Regions from separate parts of the Bhargavaea ullalensis genome, predicted to be linked through region 1. Evidence: riboswitches for the same ligand, from Rfam matches in the RefSeq annotation. Region 1 holds a riboswitch; each other region holds the start of a gene.

Region 1 (6,611 bases):
CGGGTCGTCTATGTGGCGCTCGGCGACTCGCTCGCCGCCGGCCAGACGCCGTCCCGCTCGATCGACGCCGGCTATTCAGACTTGATCGCGATGAAGCTGCAGCGCTACATCGGGCTCGCCTACTATTCAAAAGACCTGAGTTTCCCGGGCTTCACTACCCGCCAGGTGCTGGACCGCGTCCGTTCCGAAGAAGCGCAGCAACTGCTCGGACAGGCGAATCTGATCACCGTGTCGGCCGGGGCGAACGACCTGCTCGGGCTCATCCGGCATGACCCGGCGAACGGCACGCTTGCATTCGACCGCATCCCCGCCGACTTTGCACTGAACGGTGTGCGAAAAAACATGGGGGAGATCCTCCGTGAACTCGCCGTTCGCGCACCGCGAGCCAAGGTGTATGTCATGGGTTACTATTTCCCGTATCCGCATGTGAAGGAAAAGATGAAGGCGGGAACGCGTGAACAGCTTGACCGGCTCAACCTCATCCTGAAGCAGGAAGCGGAAGCGGCGGGTGCAGTCTTTGTCCCGGTTTCTGACCGGTTCGAAGGAGCGACGGCGGCAGCCTTCATCCCGAATCCGGCGGATGTTCATCCGTCCATCGAGGGCTACCGGCAAATGGCGAACGCCTTCTTCGACGCCTCGCCGTACCGGATGAGCATTTCGCCCTGGGAGCTCCCGCCGCCGAACCCGGTGTCTTTTGAAGACATGCAGAAACGCCTGGACGGGGAAGCCTCCGCATCGGACGGCCGCCGGGCAGCGGCGGAACGCCCGTCCGACGATCCCCGATATGAACACGCAGCCGGCATCCATGCCATCCTGCCCGAAACCTCCGGAAATCCGGGGGTTTTTTTGGTGGAATCCGCCACCAAACAAAAAACCCCGCCGATTGGGGGCGGGGGTCCATTCTGAACAGAGGCGGAAGGTTTAACCGGACCGCTTACCGGACAGACTGCAGCTTAAGCTGCTTGAGTTTGAGCAGGCGCGGTGCCGCCGTGAAGATGAGTGCATTCACGGCCGCCGTGAGGATGATCGACGGGATCATATAGCCGGCGTTGTAGACGATCGAGTACCACCAGACGTTTTCGCCGAGGTCGAGCGCCGTGGCGCCGAAGAACACGACACCCGACAGCACATGGCACACATAACGCAGGATCCCGCCGAGCACCGTGCCGGCGGAAATCGCCCAGATCATGGCCGTCTTGTTTCCCTTTTTCGCCGCAGCGGCGACGAGCGGGGCGAACAGGCCCGCGAACCCGATGACCGTATAGGCGGCCGGATAGTCGAGGAAGCCCTGGACAGGATGAATGATATAGGCGCCGGCGAACATCTGGAGCACCCCGAGGATGAGGCCGGTGAGCAGGCCGCCACCGAGTCCCCAGCGGAACGCCATCAGGATGATCGGCACCATCGTCAGGCTGATGGAACCGCCCTGGAACCAAAGTTTGATTGAAATCTGATCAAGCACGATTCCGATGGCGGAGAAGATCGCCACTTCGATCAGAAATTGGAGTCGGCTTCGCTGCTGCATGAGAAAATCCCCCTAATGTGATAGTCGCAAGATGGGGATGCAATCAAAAAAAGACATCCGGGACAGAACCGGACGCCTTCAGGCATCTTTTTCCATCCACATCCCTGCGCAAGAATGATCTTACAGGTTCGAAGAGTCTGGACCGTTGCCGTCCACTCTCAGCCGCGCCGGCGGCTCCCCTTGTGGTTTCAATATTCAGTATGGACGCCTTCAGTATAGTACATAAGATGGATGACTTCAAGCCCGGACAGGTTCTGCAGGGCCGGCCGGTCACCCTTTCCACTGGATTCCCGTACGCTAATACAGCCTTCCGAACCGGCAGAAAAACAACCGGACGCAAGAAAGGAGCCGCCTTATGGATCAGTCCCGCCTCTTGTCTTCACTCAACTATTTCAGTGTCATCTTCGCCCCGCTTTTGTTTCCGCTTGTCGTGTTCTTCGCATCGGGCGAGCCGTCCGTCCGGCGCCATGCGAAGCGGGCGTGTCTCATCCAGCTCATCCCGGCCGTGCCGTTCGCGGCCCTTCTTGCCATGACGGTTGCGGCGGCGAATGCATTCCGCCGGGCGCCGTTCACGGGAGAGTTGCCGACGGCCGGGCATGCGGGGATGCAGCTCGTGCTGGCGTTCTTGTTCGCGGGGGCGCAGGGGCTCGCTTTTCTTTGGTGTGTGTGGGCGGGAGTGCGGGCGCTGAGGAGCTGAGCGTTTTTTGCGGAGTCCGGTCTGTGGTATAGTGGAAGGTGGAAACCATAGAAGGAAGTGCTGAAAAGATGATCGCAAAAACGACAGAGGATTATGAGTCCCTCCGGAAAGCCGGCCGTGTGATGGCGGAAATCCGCGAGGCGCTGAAGGCGGCGACGAAGCCGGGTGTCACAACGAAGGAACTCGACGAAATTGCCGGCCGCATGTTTGATGAAGCGGGTGCGGTGTCCGGTCCGATGGGCGAGTATGATTTTCCGGGCTATACGTGCATCAGCGTGAATCACGTGGTCGCGCACGGGATTCCGGGGAATCATGCTCTCCAGGAAGGGGACATGATCAATATCGATGTCTCCGGCTCCCTGAACGGATATTTTGCGGATACGGGCATCTCGTTCGTCGTCGGGGCACCGGATGAGCGCAAGCAGAAGCTGTGCGACGTGGCGAAAAGCGCATTTGACCGGGCGATGACGAAAGTGAAGCCGGGCGGGCGCCTCAACGCGATCGGCAAGGCGGTCGAGCGTGAAGCGCGCGACCACGGGCTTCACGTGATCAAAAACCTGACCGGCCACGGTGTCGGACGTTCTCTTCACGAGCCGCCGGAACATGTGCTGAACTATTATGAGCGCTGGGACACGACGCTCCTGAAGGAAGGCATGGTGCTCGCGGTCGAACCGTTCATTTCGGAAAAGGCGGAGCACATCATCGAGGGCGGAGACGGCTGGGCGTTCATCACGCCGGACAAATCGCTCGTCGCCCAGATCGAGCACACGATCATCGTCACGAAGGACGGTCCTGAGCTCATCACGGAACTGGACGATTGATTGGAAATTGAATGAACGGAAAAACGGCCCCGGGAGGAATTCCCGAGGGCCGTTTTGAATGTATGGGTTTATTCGTTTTCGGCTGTTTCCAGTCGCTGGACCGGTTTTCGCATGTCAAGGAACGTCCAGACGACCGCCGTTCCTGCAAGAAACAGCGAGGCCGCCGTGACAAACGGTTCGTCCAGCAGATTGTGGAAGGCGACCATCGCCGCGTTCCAGGCGAAGACGAGTGCAAATGTCCGGTCCCCGTAATGATGGAGAAAGTGGAGTGCCACTGCCGCGGCGAACGTATTCGTAAGGATCGCCCAGAGCGGATCGCTCAGGCCAAAGCCGTTCCAGTCATGGAACTCCAGTGTATAGTGAACGATGGCGAGCAGGCAGAACAGGCTCCATGAAAACAGGGCGGAAACAGGGATCCGGCCGGCCGGCGAGTTGAGGCGGCGCGGATAGCTGAAATACAGGACCGCGAGCAGAAGGACCTGCAGCAGTCCGGCCAGAATGGCGGCGGAAAAGTGACCGTCCTGCCAGGCAACAAGCTTGGCAACCTGCGCCAGGCAAGTGCCGATGAATAATCCGGCCCGCAGATTCAGCAGGCCGGCTTCTTCGCCGCCTTTACGGAAGCGGAGCACCCAGAGGGCGAGAAGCGGATAGACGGCCAGCAGGAGGACCGCCGAGAACCGGGCCGGCATGAAAATGACCGGAAGCCGTCCGGCAATCTCGTCCGCCGGATGGCCGCCGGCCGGCATGAAGTAGCCCGCCGCCTGGAATCCGGCTGCGGCAAGCAGCGCGATTCCCATGAACAGTTGTCGGATCAATCATCTTCACCTCCTACTTAGAATAGTATACATGCGTTCGACGTCCCGTACGCCGGAAAGTGTGACAGCTTATTGCCAGTTGGAACGTTTCGCCAGCCGAAAAAGCGTGTTATAATAGAGAGGATTTCATTTTTGTGAAAATTGGCAAACGGGCAGGGGGAATTTTGATGACAACCAAGACATATCCGGAAACATGGGACCTGGAAACATTCTTCAAGGGCGGCAGCGGATCTTCGGAACTCAGGCAGCATCTCGACGAAGGAGCAGCGCTCGTCCAGTCGTATGCAGACGCAGTCGGCGGTTTTTCGGCGCCGGAAAAAGCTGCGGACGCCGGCCGGGTCGCGGAACTTCTTGAACAGACGAAAGACGTGATGAATCATCTCCGTGAAGCCGGGGCGGTCATCGGGTGCTATGCCGCGCAGGATACGACCGACAAGCAGGCCTTGTTGCTGCAGGGGGAGATGACGTCGCTCGGGGCGAAGTTCCAGACGGCGTTCATGTCTCTCCAGCAGAAGCTGGCCAAGTCGGATCAGGCTGTGTGGGATGAGCTGCTGGAACAGGACGACCTGAAGGCGTTCGCGTTCATCCTCGGGGAATGGCGGAAAAAGTCTGCCGCGCGGCTTCCGGAAGCGGAAGAGGCGCTCATCACGGCGCTTTCCGTGGACGGGTATCACGGATGGGGCGATCTGTACGATCAGCTCGTCGGCGATATCCTGGTGAGTGTGACGGTGGACGGCGAGGAGCGCGAGCTGTCGGTCGGCCAGGCGAATAACCTCAGTTCGAATCCGGACGCCGCCGTGCGCAAGGAGGCGTTTGAGAAGCTGGAGGATGCGTGGGAGGAGAAGGAGGAGTTCTTCGCAAAGACGCTGAACTCGATCGCCGGGTTCCGCCTGGCCGTGTATGAAAAGCGCGGCTGGGAAAATGTGCTCCGCGAGCCGCTTGAATATAACCGCATGAAGGAAGAGACGCTCGATGCGATGTGGGGCGCCATTTCGGCGAACAAGGCGCCGTTCGCCCGTTATCTGGAGCGCAAAGCGCAGCTGCTCGGCAAGGAAAAGCCTGACTGGTACGACATCGATGCCCCGGTGACGGAATCGACGGCGACGATCGGCTACCAGGAAGGCGCCGAGTTCATCCTTGATCATTTCGGCAAATTCGGTCCGGAGCTCCAGTCGTTCGCCCGCACGGCGCTCGAAGACGGCTGGGTGGAGGCGGAAGACCGTCCGAACAAGCGCCCGGGCGGTTTCTGCACCGGCATGCCGCTGTCCGAGGAATCGCGGATCTTCATGACGTACAGCGGTTCAATGTCGAACGTCGCCACGCTTGCCCACGAGCTCGGCCATGCGTTCCACTCATACGCACTGCGTCCGGTCCATTCACTCAACCGCGGCTACGCGATGAACGTCGCCGAGACGGCGTCCACTTTCGCGGAGATGATCGTGGCCGACGCTGCGGTGAAGGAAGCAAAGAGCGAAGAAGAGAAACTCGCCCTCCTGGAAGACAAAATCCAGCGCAGTGTGGCTTTCTTCATGAACATCCATGCACGCTTCCTGTTTGAGACACGCTTCTACGAAGAACGCAAATCAGGCATCGTCTCATCCGAACGGCTGAATGAACTGATGGAAGAAGCGCAGCGTGAGGCCTATGATGGTGCACTCGGCGAAGCCCATCCGCACTTCTGGGCGTCGAAGCTCCACTTCTACATCACGGACGTTCCGTTCTATAACTTCCCGTACACATTCGGCTACCTGTTCTCGCTGAGCATCTACGCAAAGGCGCTGGAAGAAGGCGAGGCGTTCGAAGAGAAGTATATGGCGCTCCTGCGGGACACGGCGGTCATGCCGGTCGAAGAGTTGGCCGAGAAGCACCTCGGCGAAGACATCACAAAGCAGGAATTCTGGGAAAAAGGCGTCCGGCTCTGCATCCGGGACGTCGATGAATTCCTCGAGCTCACTTCACAAGAAGGGTGATCCGGCTGTGATTATGCTGAAAGGCGAGAAGGTCGTGCTTCGCGTCCTGACCGAAGACGACGCCCTCGCCATGACCAACATCGTTTCGCGCAATAAGTCCTATTGGTCGGTCTATGAGCCGCGGCACGACAGCTCTTACTATACGGTGTCCGTCCAGCGCGAAAAGATCCGCGAATCCCTCCAGCAGCTGAGGGAGAAGCGGGAATACAGCTTCGGCATTTTCCGGGCGGACAACAACCGCCTGATCGGCCACATCTCGCTCTACGGCATCAAGCGGCTGCCATTCCTGAGCGGGTTTGTCGGCTACTCGATCGACCAGTCGGAAACCGGCAAAGGCATCGCAACCGAAGCCGTCCGCCTCATCGTCGGTTTCGGCTTCGAACGCGCGGGCCTGCACCGCATCGAGGCCTACGTCTCCCCGAACAACGTCGGCTCCGTCCGGGTGCTGGAAAAAGCCGGCCTCCAGCGTGAAGGCCTGCTTCGGCAACTGCTCTTCATCAACGGCGTGTGGGAGGACCACTACGTGTACGCCATCCTCGAAGACGACCATTGAAAGGGCAAGGCCGCCCTGCGGAGACATCTGTCCAAACTGAGAAACCTGTTCCGGTGACCCGGAACAGGTTTCTTTGGGTGTGCGGGGGATAAGTTGGATCGGGGGGCGGGGAGGGGACGAAAGCGGCGGGTGCTGCATGAGCGGAGCGGAAAGGCCTTGAGCGAGCGCGGAAATCTCGGCCCCGGGGAAGCAGGCGCGAAAAGAGCCAATGCGGGCGCGAAAATCCCCCG
Region 2 (6,611 bases), on a different contig from region 1:
GTGCATGAAGCACGTCGAGCCCGTTCTGTTTCGGCAGCACATCATTTAAAATGACGAGATGCGGATGCCAAGAAGCCGTCCAGCCGGATTCCAGCAGATCCAATCCGTCCCCGAAAGTGCGGACATCCAGTTCAACTGACGGAACCCGGAGACTTCCGATCGACATCGACAGCGCTTCGCGGAAAAGCGGATCCGGATCCAGCACGCTCACCTTCACCGTCTCCGTCCTGCGCCCCAGGCCGGCGTCCACGAAAGCCACCGTCTCTCCGGATGCGGCTGCTTCCACCAGGCCACCCCTTGCCAGGTCCAGCGACTGTTCAAACGACAGGCCAGGATGCTGCACCTCAAGCACGGCTGCCCGGATTTCAGTTGTGCCGGCGGACCGGAGCTCTTTTGAGAACCTGCGCAAAAAAGCAGCGGCCTCTTCTTTTCCGCTCTGCGGCATGAGCAGGCCGCACTCCCCCGGAAGGGCCGCCGAAAACACAGCGTCCGTCATCCTGACACTCTTGACCAGCCGGGCGCATATCTGGTCTTCTGTTTCACCGGCCTCAAATTCGCCCTCAAATCCGATCAGCACGAACGCCATCGTCCGCCGGCTCCTCACCACATTCGCCTTCAGCAGGTCAAACACATAGCCGACCTGTCCGCTCCCGAGCAACTCTCTCGGTGCGTGCTCCACACTATGATCCATCCAGTCCCCACCCCAGTTCATTCCATTTATCGGCAGAATTGATTTCTTCCGTTTCAGAAACTTGCCTCTTTTCAACTGATACCCTCATTCTACCGAATTCAGCCCCCGAAACGGGAGCGAATGTTGACGAAAAAGGGAGATTCATAACTAGCAATCCACTCGCTTACCGCAGGCGTTGCCGACGCCAACGCGACGTTCGGCGCCGGCGCTCAAAAGCGAAGCGTTGGAATGCATCGCTCCATGAATCCACTCATCCCGGCTATGCGCTCACTCACGGCCTCTATGATTCCACTCACCCTGTCAACGCGCTCACTCAAAGCCTCTATGATTCCACTCACCCGGACACACTCAAAGACCGGCCTCCCTGTGGAAGACCGGCCCGAGTGTCCGCATTCAATTCAATGTGCTGCTTGTTCATCAGATGCCTTCATTCAAGTATTCCACCGCAAATCCGGCCATCGCCTTGATGCCGGCGGGAATCGAGCGTTCGTCGAACACGATTTCCGGACTGTGGAGACCGAGGCGGGTTCGCCCGTCTTGATCGTTTCCGGTGCCGAGGCGGAACAGCAGGCCGGGCACCTGCTCGAGATAGTAGGCAAAATCCTCGCTCCCCATCGACGGGATTTCCAGATGCTCGATGTTCTCCCGGCCGACGCTTTTGACGAGCGACCGCTCCAGCACATGCACGAGCGGCCCGTCGTTGATGACCGGCGGAGTGCCGCCGCTGAAAGTGACCTCCGCTTCCGCGCCGGACGCCGCCGCCGTATGATAAGCGATTTCCTCCATCCGCTTTTTCACGTAATCCCGGGTGTTCGGGTTCACCGTCCGGATCGTGCCCGAGAACTTCACGTTTTTGGCGATGACATTGTCCGCCGTCCCGCCGTGGATCTGCCCGGCCGTGATCACCGCCGGATCAAACGGCGACAAATTGCGTGAAATGATCCGCTGGAACGAATCAATGATGTCGTCCGCCACCGGGATCGGATCAATCGCCGTTTCCGGATGGGCGCCATGCCCGCCGGTTCCCGTCACCGTTACGGAGAAGCTGTCGTTCGCCGCGGTCATCGCGCCCGGACGGATGCCGATCTTCCCGGCGTCGGTGACCGGCCATGTATGAAGGCAGGCGGCATAATCCGGCACGGGATTTTCCAGAACCCCGCCCTTGATCAGTTCCGGCGCGCCGCCCGGTTTTTCCTCGGACGGCTGGAAAACGAACTTCACCGTCCCCCGCCAGTCCCCGCGCAGCCGCTCGAGCACGAGCGCCGTTCCGATGAGCACCGACGTATGGATATCGTGCCCGCACGCATGCATCACACCCGTCTGCTTGGACGCAAACGGCAGTTCCGTTTCTTCATTGAGCGGAAGCGCATCCAGATCGGCCCGCAGCATGAGCACCGGACCCGTCCCCGCCTTGCCATTCATCAGGCCGACCAGTCCCGTCGCCGTTCCTGTTTCCTGCCACTCGATCGATGTGCCCGACAGCAGCTCCCGCACATAGCGGGTCGTCTTGAACTCCTCATGGCTCAGCTCGGGATGCATATGGATCTCCCGGCGCACATTCACCATCTCGTCTCGGATTTCCTCCACCAACCGTTCTAAATCCATCGAATCCTCCATTCTCTCAGTCGCAATTCCACTCAAGTTCCGGTTGCCTATGAGTTTCCTTTACCCGAAAGAGAGCGGAGTTATGTCCTAAACCGCGCGGCGTCTCGGACGGTACTTCCGGCCGGCGATCACGATGAGCGGCGTGCCGATCACCGTCGGCAAGATCCAGAACAAGAGGACCGGCCACTCATTGATGACCGGGATCCGGGGAACATTCACGACCAGCACTGCCGTCACGATTCCGATATACGACCCGAGCACCCCCCCGATATGAGGACCCATCCAGCCCTTCTTCTTCCGCCTTGCGGAAATCAAGCCAAGCAGCGCATTCCCGTACGAAAAGAGCGCAATGTAAAACAGATAAGCACTATCCGCCCAGTTGACCACGGACATGACGAGCGCCGTGATGAACACGCACAAGTAGGAGGCATGATAAACGGTGCCCGCCGACGTATGCCGGCCCCGCCGCTTCGGTGCCTGCAAAGCGAACAGTCCCGTGATGAGACAGACGATTCCCGACAAGATGTGGACAACGAGAAACATATTGAACATATACGTTTCCTCCTTCATCGCTCTCGGTTCTCCCGGTTCCTTTAACCATCCTACGTCCGGGAAGATGAATGGTTTCATGGAGTGGACGCGGCTGATCAGTGATTCTATTTAAAAAGGAACAGCCGCGGCTGTTCCTTGCAGTTCTGTTATTCCTTTTTCCCGGTCTTCCGGATGCCTTCTCCTTTGATGAAATGGTAGGTCACACCCGGCTCGAATGCCTGCGTCATGCGATCGTCAGGCCGTTCAAGGTGATGGCGGAAAAAGAGGGCTTTCTGGAATTGGTGATAAAAGCTGTGGAGGCTGATGCCGGCGACGATGCTGGCGCCGCCGGTCAGGCTGATCCGCGTTGATCCCTTTTCCTCTTCATTGAAATCAATGATGTGGTCGAGTGACAGCCACATGCACCCTTCCCTCGTCGAAGACTCCGTCGGCAAGAGGATGATCGGCTTCTCGGCTTTGATCAGGACGGGCAGGGTATGGTTCTTTTTCAAAATGTAAGCGGCCCCCTGCACGGCCCCCATATAGCTGGACGCGTAGGAGCGGAGCGTCCGGTCGATCAGGTGCCGGGGCTTCAGCTTGATGCTGAACGCCTCCTTCCCCTGCTCGAGGATGATTGATTCCGGATGGCCATACTTGTCGAAATCCGGCATGATGGCCATCGTTTGCGGCCCGATTCGATAGAAATCCTTATGCATTGCAACTACTTCCTCCTTCTGACTGTCTGCTTTTTAATACAAACACACGAGAAGTTAGCAACAAAGTACAAATGAATTTCCTGCACAGCACTGTTCCCTTTTGATATCCGGGACTGCCGGACACCTTTTTTCTCCTCCCTCCCCCGGCCCGCACAACATGCGGGCATTCCCAGGAACCTGTGCCGATGCCACCGAGTTGTCTCCTACAGCGTCGAACAGCGGACCTCGCCGTCTGCATATCCAAATGACTGTAAGTTTTCCTTTTCGATTCCTATTCTGTATTCATTATACCTATATCTGTTCGGGCTTGTCCATCCGTTTTTGGAATTTTGTTTAAATTAGCAGTATTTTGTTCTCATATGTCAAATTTTCATCAGTTCCGTTTCGCCGGAAGGGCCGTTCAGCCGACGGATCCCGGCTTTTATTCCGGCCGGAAATGCCGGAAAGTGAGCTTGAATTTCGTGCTGCTGTCGTCGATGTCGATCTCCCGGATCGGCAAGTTCTGCTCACGGGCGATGTCAAAGAGCGCCAATTTGTCGGATTCCCGGCACCGGTTTCCGAGGTACAGACCGCTCAGCCGCAGGCCCGCTTCCCCGTTTTCCAGCAGTTTGCCGCTTGTGCGCTCGCGGTTCGGCGGGACGATCCGGTATTCCTCTTCGTAATCCCACGAGTCGTGCTTCACGAAATGTGTTAAATACAAAAGTACCGGCTCCACCGCGGACACTTCCTGCGGCTTTAGTTCCCCTTTGAACAACAGATGCAGTTCATGCACCATCTTCTTCAGCAACACCGCCGCGTTCCGCCGGTCGTGTGCGTAGATCACCGGAAACAGCCGGTCGCCGTCGGTCACTTCATATTCCGCACAAAATCCCTGGTAGTTGTTCGTGTAGTGGGCCCACATCGGGAAGTTCTCAAGGTTCGCCGTGAAGCTCGCCGACAAAAACACCCGCCGGATCCGGTCGAGCAGCCGCTCCATCATTTCCGCTTCCCGCACATTCTCGAATTCCGATTCATCCAGCAGCACGGCCTTGAACTCAAACGGATCATTCAGGAATTCCGCCGCGCTCGCCCAGATTTCAGCGTTGCGGATCGAGGCGAGCCGGAGCTCGTTTTCCGTCTGCCAGTCCACCCGCCGCTCGTCGTACAAGGGAAAGAACTTGTACAGCCTGGCGGGGATGCATTCATTTTTATAGTCGATGGCGTCTTCGATCGAATGGTCGGCCAGCAGCGCCGCAAACTTCTTCAAGTCAAATTTCTCCGTCATGATGCCGATCCCTCCGTCTGTCCGTCTTGCCGCTCTTCCCTTCCTATACCCGATTTGCCGGATCCGCTTGCCATCCTCCGTCCAATCGCCTACACTTGGGGCAGCGGGCAGACCCGCGGCACGAAAAACTGCATACCGTCACTGCGCTGGGGGTGCCCGTCACGGGCTGAGATGAGAGCGAACGCTCCGATCCCTTTGGACTCGATCAGGTTAATACCTGCGTGAGGAAGTGCGGCGGATTTCATCGCGCCTGCCCTGTTTTCGCATGGCCATTATGGAATTCCGGCTGCATCTTCACGGGTGCGGCTTTTTTGTGTTTACTTTCAAGGGGGAATTCAACATGGATCAACTGCAATGCGGAACAAGCCCGATCGTCGGGTTCCGGTTCTCGCTCCACCCGATGACCGACCGGTTCGCCGACGTCATCACGGAGGCGATCAATGAAACCGACACATCGGCCGTCTGGATGCACACCGATGACGTCTCCACAGTCATCCGCGGAAAACAGGCGCATGTGTTCAATGTCGCCAAAGCCATTGCGCTCCACGCAGCGAAAACCGGCGTTCATGTCGCACTGAACGGGACGTTTTCCGCCGGTTGCCCGGGCGACTCAGCGGGCGATGTGTTCTTGGATAAGCCGGATGAACTGCTCAATACGGATCGGACAAAGCAATATGTATCATCCCAGTTCGCGCTTTATCCGATGAACAACCCCGGCTACATGGAGGTCATCTACCGGGAAGTCGACCGGGCGAAGGCGTCCGGCGTTTTCAACGAATCGATGCATTACGCGAGCGGCATCCACGGGGACATCCACGACGTTTTTGATTTCTACGAGGAGGCATTTTCGAACGCCCGCTCCGACGAGCACCGCCATCTCGTCATGACCGTCTCGATGAGCATCAATTCCCCGTCCCACGGAGGAGCCGGCCGATGACGATGAAATCTTGGAAGCTGAAAGAAATCGTCCTCATGTCGCTGTTCGGCGTCGTCTTCGGCATCATCTATCTCGTGTTCGTCCACTTCGGCAACCTCTGGGCAGGCGTCATCGGACCGCTCGCCTACGAATGGATCTTCGGCATCTGGTTTATCGTGTCGATCTTGTGCATGTCGATCATCCGCAAGCCCGGTGCCGCCTTCTTGCCGGAAACCTTGGCGGCGATCATCGAAGTGCTGCTCGGCAACGGCGCCGGCCCCCGCCTCATTCTATCGGGCATGGTGCAGGGTCTCGGGGCGGAGGCGGCGTTCGCCGTCACCGGGTACAAGCGGTTCAATCTGCCGGTCATGATGCTCGCGGGCGCCGGCTCTGCCTTGTTCAGCTTTGCGTACGGCTATTTCGTCTCGGGCTACGCGGCGCTTGATCCGAAATTTGTGATGATCATGCTCGCGCTCCGCGTGATGAGCGGAATCCTCATCGCCGGCGTCGGCGGCAAATACCTCGCGGACGGACTGCTCGCGACCGGTGCGCTCCGCGGCTATGCGATTTCTCGTGCAGGCAAGGGGGAGGCCCGTGCCTGAGGCGGTGTTCCGGCTGGAAGAGGTGTCTTTCCGGTTCCCCGAGGACGACCGGGCGGTGCTGAACGGAATTTCATTTGAGATCAGGCGGGGTGAGCGCGTCGTGTTGTCCGGTCCGAGCGGTTGCGGCAAAAGCACGCTGCTTTATTTGCTGAACCGGCTGTATCCGGCGAACTGTGACGGCATCGTCGGAGGGACGGTCCGGCTGTTCGGCCGGTTGTCCGAGGTGTGGAAGCCCGGCGAGATCAACCGGTTCGTCGCGACCGTCTTCCAGGACCCCGATGCCCAG
Region 3 (6,611 bases), on a different contig from region 1:
GGTGGTATTTGAACAAGGAGTTCCAGGACGTCCCGGAACTCCACCGCCTCTACATGGCGGTCGGCGCCGCCCTTCTCAGCGGCGTCCTCTCCTGGTTCCTCTTCCCTGAAGAACCGAAGGAATAGGCGCTGCCCCCCGCTTTTGCGGGGGTTTTTTATTGCTCGATCACAACCTTTTTGTCATAACCAGGTCGCGCTGTTCATCGGTTCCCATGAAAAATGAATGGGATCCGGTCTGAACAAAGCCGGATTTTTCGTAGAACCGGATGGCGTCCGGGTTATGTTCCCAGACACCGAGCCAGAGTCTGGTCTTGCCTCGTTCCCCGGCCAGCTTGACGGCCAAATCCATCAGTTGCCTGCCCAGTCCCCTGCCCTTGAACTTCGAGCGGATGTAGATGCGCTCGACTTCCATGGCGTCTTTGCCCATCTTTTCAGTCTGGGCAGTCCCTGTGTTTACTTTCAGGTAGCCCGCAGCTTCCCCTTCTGCGAAAACCAGGAAAAACTCCGATTGCGGTTCGGCCAGTTCGGCGGCCAGTTTTTCCGGCGCGAACGCAGTTTCAATGTAGGCCCGCATGATTTCTTGCGGATTGTGCGCCCCGAATGTCTCCTCGTACGTGTCTATTCCCACTGCCCGGATTGCCTCCAGGTCCTCCGCACCGCACTTTACTATTTCCGCCTTCATCTCTTTTTCTCCCCTTTCCCGGCCTGCTCAGTACTCCCGCCGGTTCCCTTTTTTAACATGCTCCCAGTCTTCTTCGACATTCTTCCTGATCCTGAAGAGGAGGTCTTCGGCAATCCGGATTTCTTCTTCCGAAAGTCCTTCCAGCGCCACGTGCCTGGAATGCTCATTTTCACGGATGATGAACGGGTAGATGTCTTCACCCATGACAGTCGGGTACAGCCGTTTGATTTTCCGGTTTTGCCCATCCTCCCGCTTTTCAATAAACCCGTTTGACTCCAGCTTCTTCACTGCGCGCGCCGCAGTCGTCCGGTCCACTTTGATCATTTCGGCGAGCTTCTCCTGGATGATCCCCGGGTTTTCACAAATCCGGACCACATATAAATACTGGCCCTTCGTCAGGTCAATTTCCTTGAACTCAATGTTGCTGATGGAATCAAGTGCCCTGGCGATCATTCCGATTTCACGGAGAATATCATTCATGAGCCGTCTCCTTTCAATTTATGTTGCATTTGCAACCAAAGCGTCTTATATTCAATTTAGCGCTTCTTTGTTGCACTTGCAACAATAACATCAGAAGGGAGCGACCGGCATGAGGTATTTGTTTTACGCGTCCGGTATTTTCATCCTGACATTCGGCATCTCGCTCACCATCCGTTCGGATTTCGGAACTTCTCCGTTTGATGCCATGCTCGTCGGACTGTCGAGGAATGTGGGCCTCACGGTCGGCAGCTGGGAAATCCTCATTGCGCTCGCCCTGATCGGCACGAATTCCCTGTTGTCCCGGCAGCGTCCGGAGCTCCTCGGCCTTGTGACCGCCTTGATCACCGGTGCCGGAATCGACCTTTGGCTGTTTCTTCTCAACGGATTCCATTTGCCGGTGAACGGGGCACTCCCGTTTCTCGGCTTTTTCTTCGGCATGCTGTTCATCGGGTTCGGCAACGCGGTTTATCTGCATACAAACTTTGCGCCGGTCCCCGTTGACCGCTTGACGCTCATCATCCGCAAGATGGTCCGCCCAAATCTGTTCATGGCCAGAACGTTGATTTACGCACTGTTCCTTGCGTTTGCATTGGCCGCCGGGGGGCCAATCGGAATCGGTACCGTCCTGACAGTCTGCTTTGGAGGACTTCTCCTGAACTTCTTTGCTCCGTATGCGGGGAAATGGATCAATCCTTTGCTGCAGAGACATGCACAAAATGCAAAGGACCCTTTCCCTCATTGAGAAGGAAAAGGTCCTTTTTTAAGGTTCAGTGCGTCAGCAGCCTCGAAGCCGCACCTTCCAGCCGGTGCACGAGCACAAAGCCGATGAGGGCGCCGCTCACGCTGGAGACGAGAAATGCCGGCAGGAAGAACAGCGCACCCGCCGAGGCGCCCATCAGGATGTTCGCATACGGGGCGGCGACGAGCGACGCGATGATGCCCGTGCCTGCCATCTCTCCTGCGGCGGCCGTCCAGACGCGTCCGGTTTTCCGGAAAAACAGTCCGGCCAGCAGGGCGCCGATCATGCCGCCCGGGAAGGCGAGCAGCGAGCCGGTTCCGGTCAAAATCCGGACAAGTGCCGTGAGAAAGGCGATCCCGACTGCAGGGGCCGGTCCGAGCATAACGGCGGCGATCACGTTCACGGCGTGCTGGACGGGGAAGGCCCGCGCGACACCGGCCGGAAACGAAACGAACACCGAGCCGGCGACCGCGATTGCCGTGAACATCGCCATGAGCATGAGCTTTTTCGTCTTGCCGTTCATTTCGAAACCTTTCCTGGCTCAAGTGCTTCCCGGACCGCCTGGCGGAGTTCCCGCGCGGCCCGTTCCGGATCGCCCGCATGCGCAATCGCACTGATCACCGAGACCCCGGATGCACCGGCTTCAATGACGGGCGCCGCGTTGTCTTCCCGAATGCCTCCGATGCCGACAATCGGAAGGTCCGGGTAAGCGGACTTTGCGCTGGTGATAAGTTCAGTGCCGGAGGCGGCCCGGGCATCTGGTTTGGACCGCGTCCCGTAGACTGGCCCCATGCCGAGGTAATCTGCGCCGGCGGAACGGGCGGCGGCCGCTTCGTTTACGTCGTGGGCCGAGACGCCAAGGATCATCCGGTTGCCGATCCGGCGGCGGATCTCTGCCGCATTTCCGTCTTCCTGGCCGATGTGCAGTCCGTCGGCGCCGGTCGCAACCGCCAGTTCCAGGTCATCATTGACGATGAACGGGACCCCGTACTGCCGGCAAAGATCCCGGCAGCCGGCGGCAAAGTCCGCAAGAGGCTCCCCTTTCAGCGCGCCCGGCCCTTTTTCGCGGAGCTGAAAGCAGGTCACGCCGCCGCGAAGCGCCGATCCGAGCACGGCGAGCGGGTCGCGGCCCGCCGTATTGCCGCTTCCCATGATAAAATAAACCGCCAGTTGTTCACGATTCAACGGTGATCGCCCCTTTCGCCGACATGCCGCCGATCCGGTGGTAGGCCCAGTGGTTTGTCGGCCCGTGGCCCGATCCGATGCCGAGCCCGTCGGAGATCGCCGCCTGGATGAACCGCTTTGCTCCTTCCGCGGCGTCCGGCAATGTTTGCCCGGCCGCGAGGAATGCGGTCAGTGCGGCGGAAAACGTGCAGCCCGTCCCGTGTGTGTCCTTCGTGTGGATCCGCTCACTCGAGAGGACCATCCGGCTGCCGTCACGGTCCATGTACAGGTCGGATGCCCGGCGCTCATCCGTGCGGTGTCCGCCCTTGACAATGACCGCCCGCGCACCCATCCCGAGCAGGCTGCGGCCGGCCTTTTCCATGTCGGACTCGCTCCGGATGTCCATGCCGGTGAGGACTTCCGCTTCCGGGATGTTCGGAGTGATGACCGCCGCCAGCGGGATCAGTTCCTTGGCGAGCGCGTCCACCGCCTCCTGCTGCAAGAGGTTCGCACCGCCCTTTGCGATCATGACCGGATCCACGACGAGCGCCGGCCGGTCCGCCTCCTCAAGTGACCGGGCAACCGCGCGGATGATCTCTGCTGAAAACAGCATGCCGGTTTTCACGGCGGATACTTCGAAGTCTCCGAACACCGCGTCCGTCTGCGCCGTCACGGCTTCCCCTCCGAGCGGCCACACGCCGTGGACGCCGAGCGTATTCTGTGCGGTGACCGCTGTAATTGCGGACGTGCCGAACACGCCGAGTTCCTGGAACGTCTTCAAGTCTGCCTGGATTCCGGCCCCGCCGCCGGAATCCGATCCGGCAATCGTCATGGCCACATGCGTCATGCCCGCACCTCCCTTGTTTCGGCTACCGCAGCTGCCTCCACGCCTTCCAGCAAATACAGCTGGTCGATGAATGCAGTCCCGAAGGTGCCCGGACCCTGCACACCGGCCGCTGCAAGCTCCCCGGCCGTTTTGTAAAATTTGAGGGCCTCCGCCACTGCCTCAAGCTTCGAGTCTCCGGCCGCGGCGATAAACGCGCCGCACACCGCGCTCAGGAGGCACCCCGTCCCCGTCACGCGCGACAGCAGTTCATGGCCGCCTTCGATCCGGAACGTCTTCATGCCGTCCGTGACGTAATCCACTTTTCCGGTGACCGCGACGAGGCAGCCATGCTCGCGTGCCGTCCTCTCCGCAACGGCACGGACATCCATCTTCCCGCTTCCCGCGTCGACGCCGGACGCCTGCCAGTCTTCCGCCGCAATCGCCGCAAGTTCGCCGGCGTTGCAGCGGATGAGCGTCACATCAAGGTTTCCGAGGATCCGCCGCACGGCTTCCCTCCGGAAAGAGGTCGCACCCGCGCCGACCGGGTCGAGGACGACCGGACGGCCTGCGCCGGCCGCTGCTTTTCCGGCGAGTTCCATCGAGTGCAGGCTGTCCGAATGAAGCGTTCCGATGTTCAGGACGGTGCAGGAGGCGGCCCTTGCCATTTCCCCGACTTCCTCCGGCGAGTCGGCCATGACCGGAGAGGCTCCGAGTGCCAGAAGTCCGTTCGCCTGGAAGTTGGCGACGACGATGTTCGTGATGCAGTGGACGAGCGGGCGCTGTGCGCGCACCCGGTCCGTGAAGGATCCGCTGCTCATCGGACCGCCTCCCGTTCTTCCGCCGTCCAGGTTTCAAGCGTCCAGGCCATCTCCCAGAACTTCAGTTCATAGAGGCTGCTTTTGCGGAAGTGCTCCGCGAGTTCTTGGATCCGTTCCTCGGGCAGGCCTTCGGCAAGACGGTCCATGCGGCCGATCTGTTCTTGGACCAGGCTGCCGAACCATTCAGAGCCGTAAGTCGCGATCCACTTGTCGTAGATCGGGTGGCCCGGCTTGGCGTCTTTCAGGCGCTCGCCGATCTCCCAGTACAGCCAGTAGCACGGCAGCAGCGCCGCGAGGGTGTCGGCAAGATCGCCGGTGAACGCCGCACGGTACATGTGCGATGTGTAGTTATAAGCGTTCGGAGCCGGCCGGAAAGCGGCGTGCTCCTCGGGCGTCACGCCGAGCAGCCCGAAAAATTCCTCGTGAAGCGACATTTCGGCAACACAGGTTTCCTCCGCATGCTTGGCGAAGCGCTGCGTCGTCACAAGATCCTTTGCGTGCACCGCACCGAGGGCCTGTACTTTTGCAAAATGGCTCAAGTAGTACGCATCCTGCAGCACGTAAAAGCGGAACACCTTTTCATCAAGCGTTCCGTCCGCCAGCGCCCGGACGAACGGATGGTTGAAGCTGTCCTCCCAGATTGCGTCGCATTCCTGTCTCACACTCTTGCAAAAACTCATCTCGTGCACTCCCTTTCAATGGTTGGCGAACACGAAAAAGCCGCTCCCTGATCAAAACGTCAGGAAGCGGCCTGGATATACATGGGGTCAAAGCGGATCGGCCCACTTCCCTACGCCGGTATGATCCGGATCAGGTTCGAAGGGTCCGCGCAGCACATGCACGTCTCAGCCGTTCTTCAGGCTCCCCCAGTGGCGGTTCGTATTCAATTGACGCCTACATCATATCATGAGGGGGAATAATTGCAACCATTGATTGATTTGCTAGAATTTAATAAAAGGAGTGGATGCTGTTGACCGCCATCGCCTGGCTGATCGTCGCCGTGGAAATCGGGTTCTGGGTGTTCATCGTCTCCGGACTCGCCGTGAGATACATACTCGGGAAAAAACGCGCGGGCTTCTGGCTGCTCGCCATGACGCCCGTCCTCGACCTCATCCTGCTCATCGCCACGACCCATGACCTGATGAACGGCGCAACCGCCTCACAGGCACACGGCATCGCCGCAATCTACCTCGGCGTCTCGCTCGCCTATGGACGGCGGATGATCCGCTGGGCGGATGAACGCTTCCGGTACTACATTTTGAAAAAAGGGCCGAAGCCGGCTAAGATGCATGGGTTTGCGCATGCCCGGGAATCCCTGAAAGGAAGCCTGCTCCACGCGGCAGCCTGGATTCTCGGCGGCGGCTACCTCGCAGCAATGATCGCTCTCGTCGGAAATCCCGGCCGGACGGAGGCACTGGAGCAGATCCTGAAAGTGTGGACGCTCGTGGCTGCCCTCGATCTCGCCATTTCGCTGTCGTATTTCATCTGGCCGAGAAAGCCGAAGAAAGACGTCCCATCGTAGACGCCGCAATCGAAAATAAGGCCGAAATCCCGAAAACTGAGTTTCCGCGGTCCCGGCCGGATCTTCTCTTTTCTGCCCTTTTTGGACACCAAAAAGGCTCCCTCCCGAAATTCCGTCAAAATGTATATACAAAGGCTATACATGGACACGGAATATGTGTTACAATAACGTTACCGCAAGGAGGGATTGTTGTGAAGATACAGAAGTGGGGGAACAGTTTAGGACTGCGGATCCCTGCCGCTCTTGCACAACAGATCAATCTGACAGAAGGGACGGAGGTCACTTTGACTATCGAATCCAATCAGGCACTGCTTGTAAAGCCGATCGAGACCGAACCGACACTCGAGGAACTGCTCGCCATGATCACGTCCGAAAACCGCC

Evidence for each region. Region 1 has a riboswitch for thiamine pyrophosphate ahead of thiT (energy-coupled thiamine transporter ThiT). Riboswitches for the same ligand answer to the same signal wherever they lie in the genome.
Region 2: it holds a riboswitch for thiamine pyrophosphate, as region 1 does, so the genes downstream of both, ACFFIY_RS08470 (YkoF family thiamine/hydroxymethylpyrimidine-binding protein) here and thiT (energy-coupled thiamine transporter ThiT) in region 1, are expected to answer to the same signal.
Region 3: it holds a riboswitch for thiamine pyrophosphate, as region 1 does, so the genes downstream of both, tenA (thiaminase II) here and thiT (energy-coupled thiamine transporter ThiT) in region 1, are expected to answer to the same signal.

The regions. Positions count from the first base shown of each region.
Region 1 covers NZ_JBHLWY010000041.1:11,501-18,111, forward strand. Annotated here, with positions in the region: gene ACFFIY_RS09885 (SGNH/GDSL hydrolase family protein) at 1-906, shown strand, start outside; gene thiT (energy-coupled thiamine transporter ThiT) at 935-1,525, opposite strand; TPP riboswitch at 1,610-1,716, opposite strand; gene ACFFIY_RS09895 (magnetosome magnetite crystal formation protein family) at 1,881-2,222, shown strand; gene map (type I methionyl aminopeptidase) at 2,291-3,043, shown strand; gene ACFFIY_RS09905 (TspO-related membrane protein) at 3,112-3,858, opposite strand; gene ACFFIY_RS09910 (M3 family oligoendopeptidase) at 4,026-5,828, shown strand; gene ACFFIY_RS09915 (GNAT family N-acetyltransferase) at 5,836-6,381, shown strand.
Region 2 covers NZ_JBHLWY010000036.1:21,072-27,682, forward strand. Annotated here, with positions in the region: gene ACFFIY_RS08445 (response regulator transcription factor) at 1-712, opposite strand, end outside; gene ACFFIY_RS08450 (M20 metallopeptidase family protein) at 1,109-2,296, opposite strand; gene ACFFIY_RS08455 (DUF2306 domain-containing protein) at 2,384-2,848, opposite strand; gene ACFFIY_RS08460 (competence protein ComK) at 2,995-3,543, opposite strand; gene ACFFIY_RS08465 (DUF2971 domain-containing protein) at 3,965-4,807, opposite strand; TPP riboswitch at 4,946-5,052, shown strand; gene ACFFIY_RS08470 (YkoF family thiamine/hydroxymethylpyrimidine-binding protein) at 5,148-5,744, shown strand; gene ACFFIY_RS08475 (ECF transporter S component) at 5,747-6,325, shown strand; gene ACFFIY_RS08480 (ABC transporter ATP-binding protein) at 6,318-6,611, shown strand, end outside.
Region 3 covers NZ_JBHLWY010000043.1:96,101-102,711, reverse strand. Annotated here, with positions in the region: gene ACFFIY_RS12530 (histidine kinase) at 1-125, shown strand, start outside; gene ACFFIY_RS12525 (GNAT family N-acetyltransferase) at 166-681, opposite strand; gene ACFFIY_RS12520 (MarR family winged helix-turn-helix transcriptional regulator) at 709-1,161, opposite strand; gene ACFFIY_RS12515 (YczE/YyaS/YitT family protein) at 1,271-1,903, shown strand; gene thiW (energy coupling factor transporter S component ThiW) at 1,929-2,423, opposite strand; gene thiE (thiamine phosphate synthase) at 2,420-3,052, opposite strand; gene thiD (bifunctional hydroxymethylpyrimidine kinase/phosphomethylpyrimidine kinase) at 3,075-3,911, opposite strand; gene thiM (hydroxyethylthiazole kinase) at 3,908-4,708, opposite strand; gene tenA (thiaminase II) at 4,705-5,388, opposite strand; TPP riboswitch at 5,479-5,586, opposite strand; gene ACFFIY_RS12485 (hypothetical protein) at 5,679-6,230, shown strand; gene ACFFIY_RS12480 (AbrB/MazE/SpoVT family DNA-binding domain-containing protein) at 6,422-6,611, shown strand, end outside.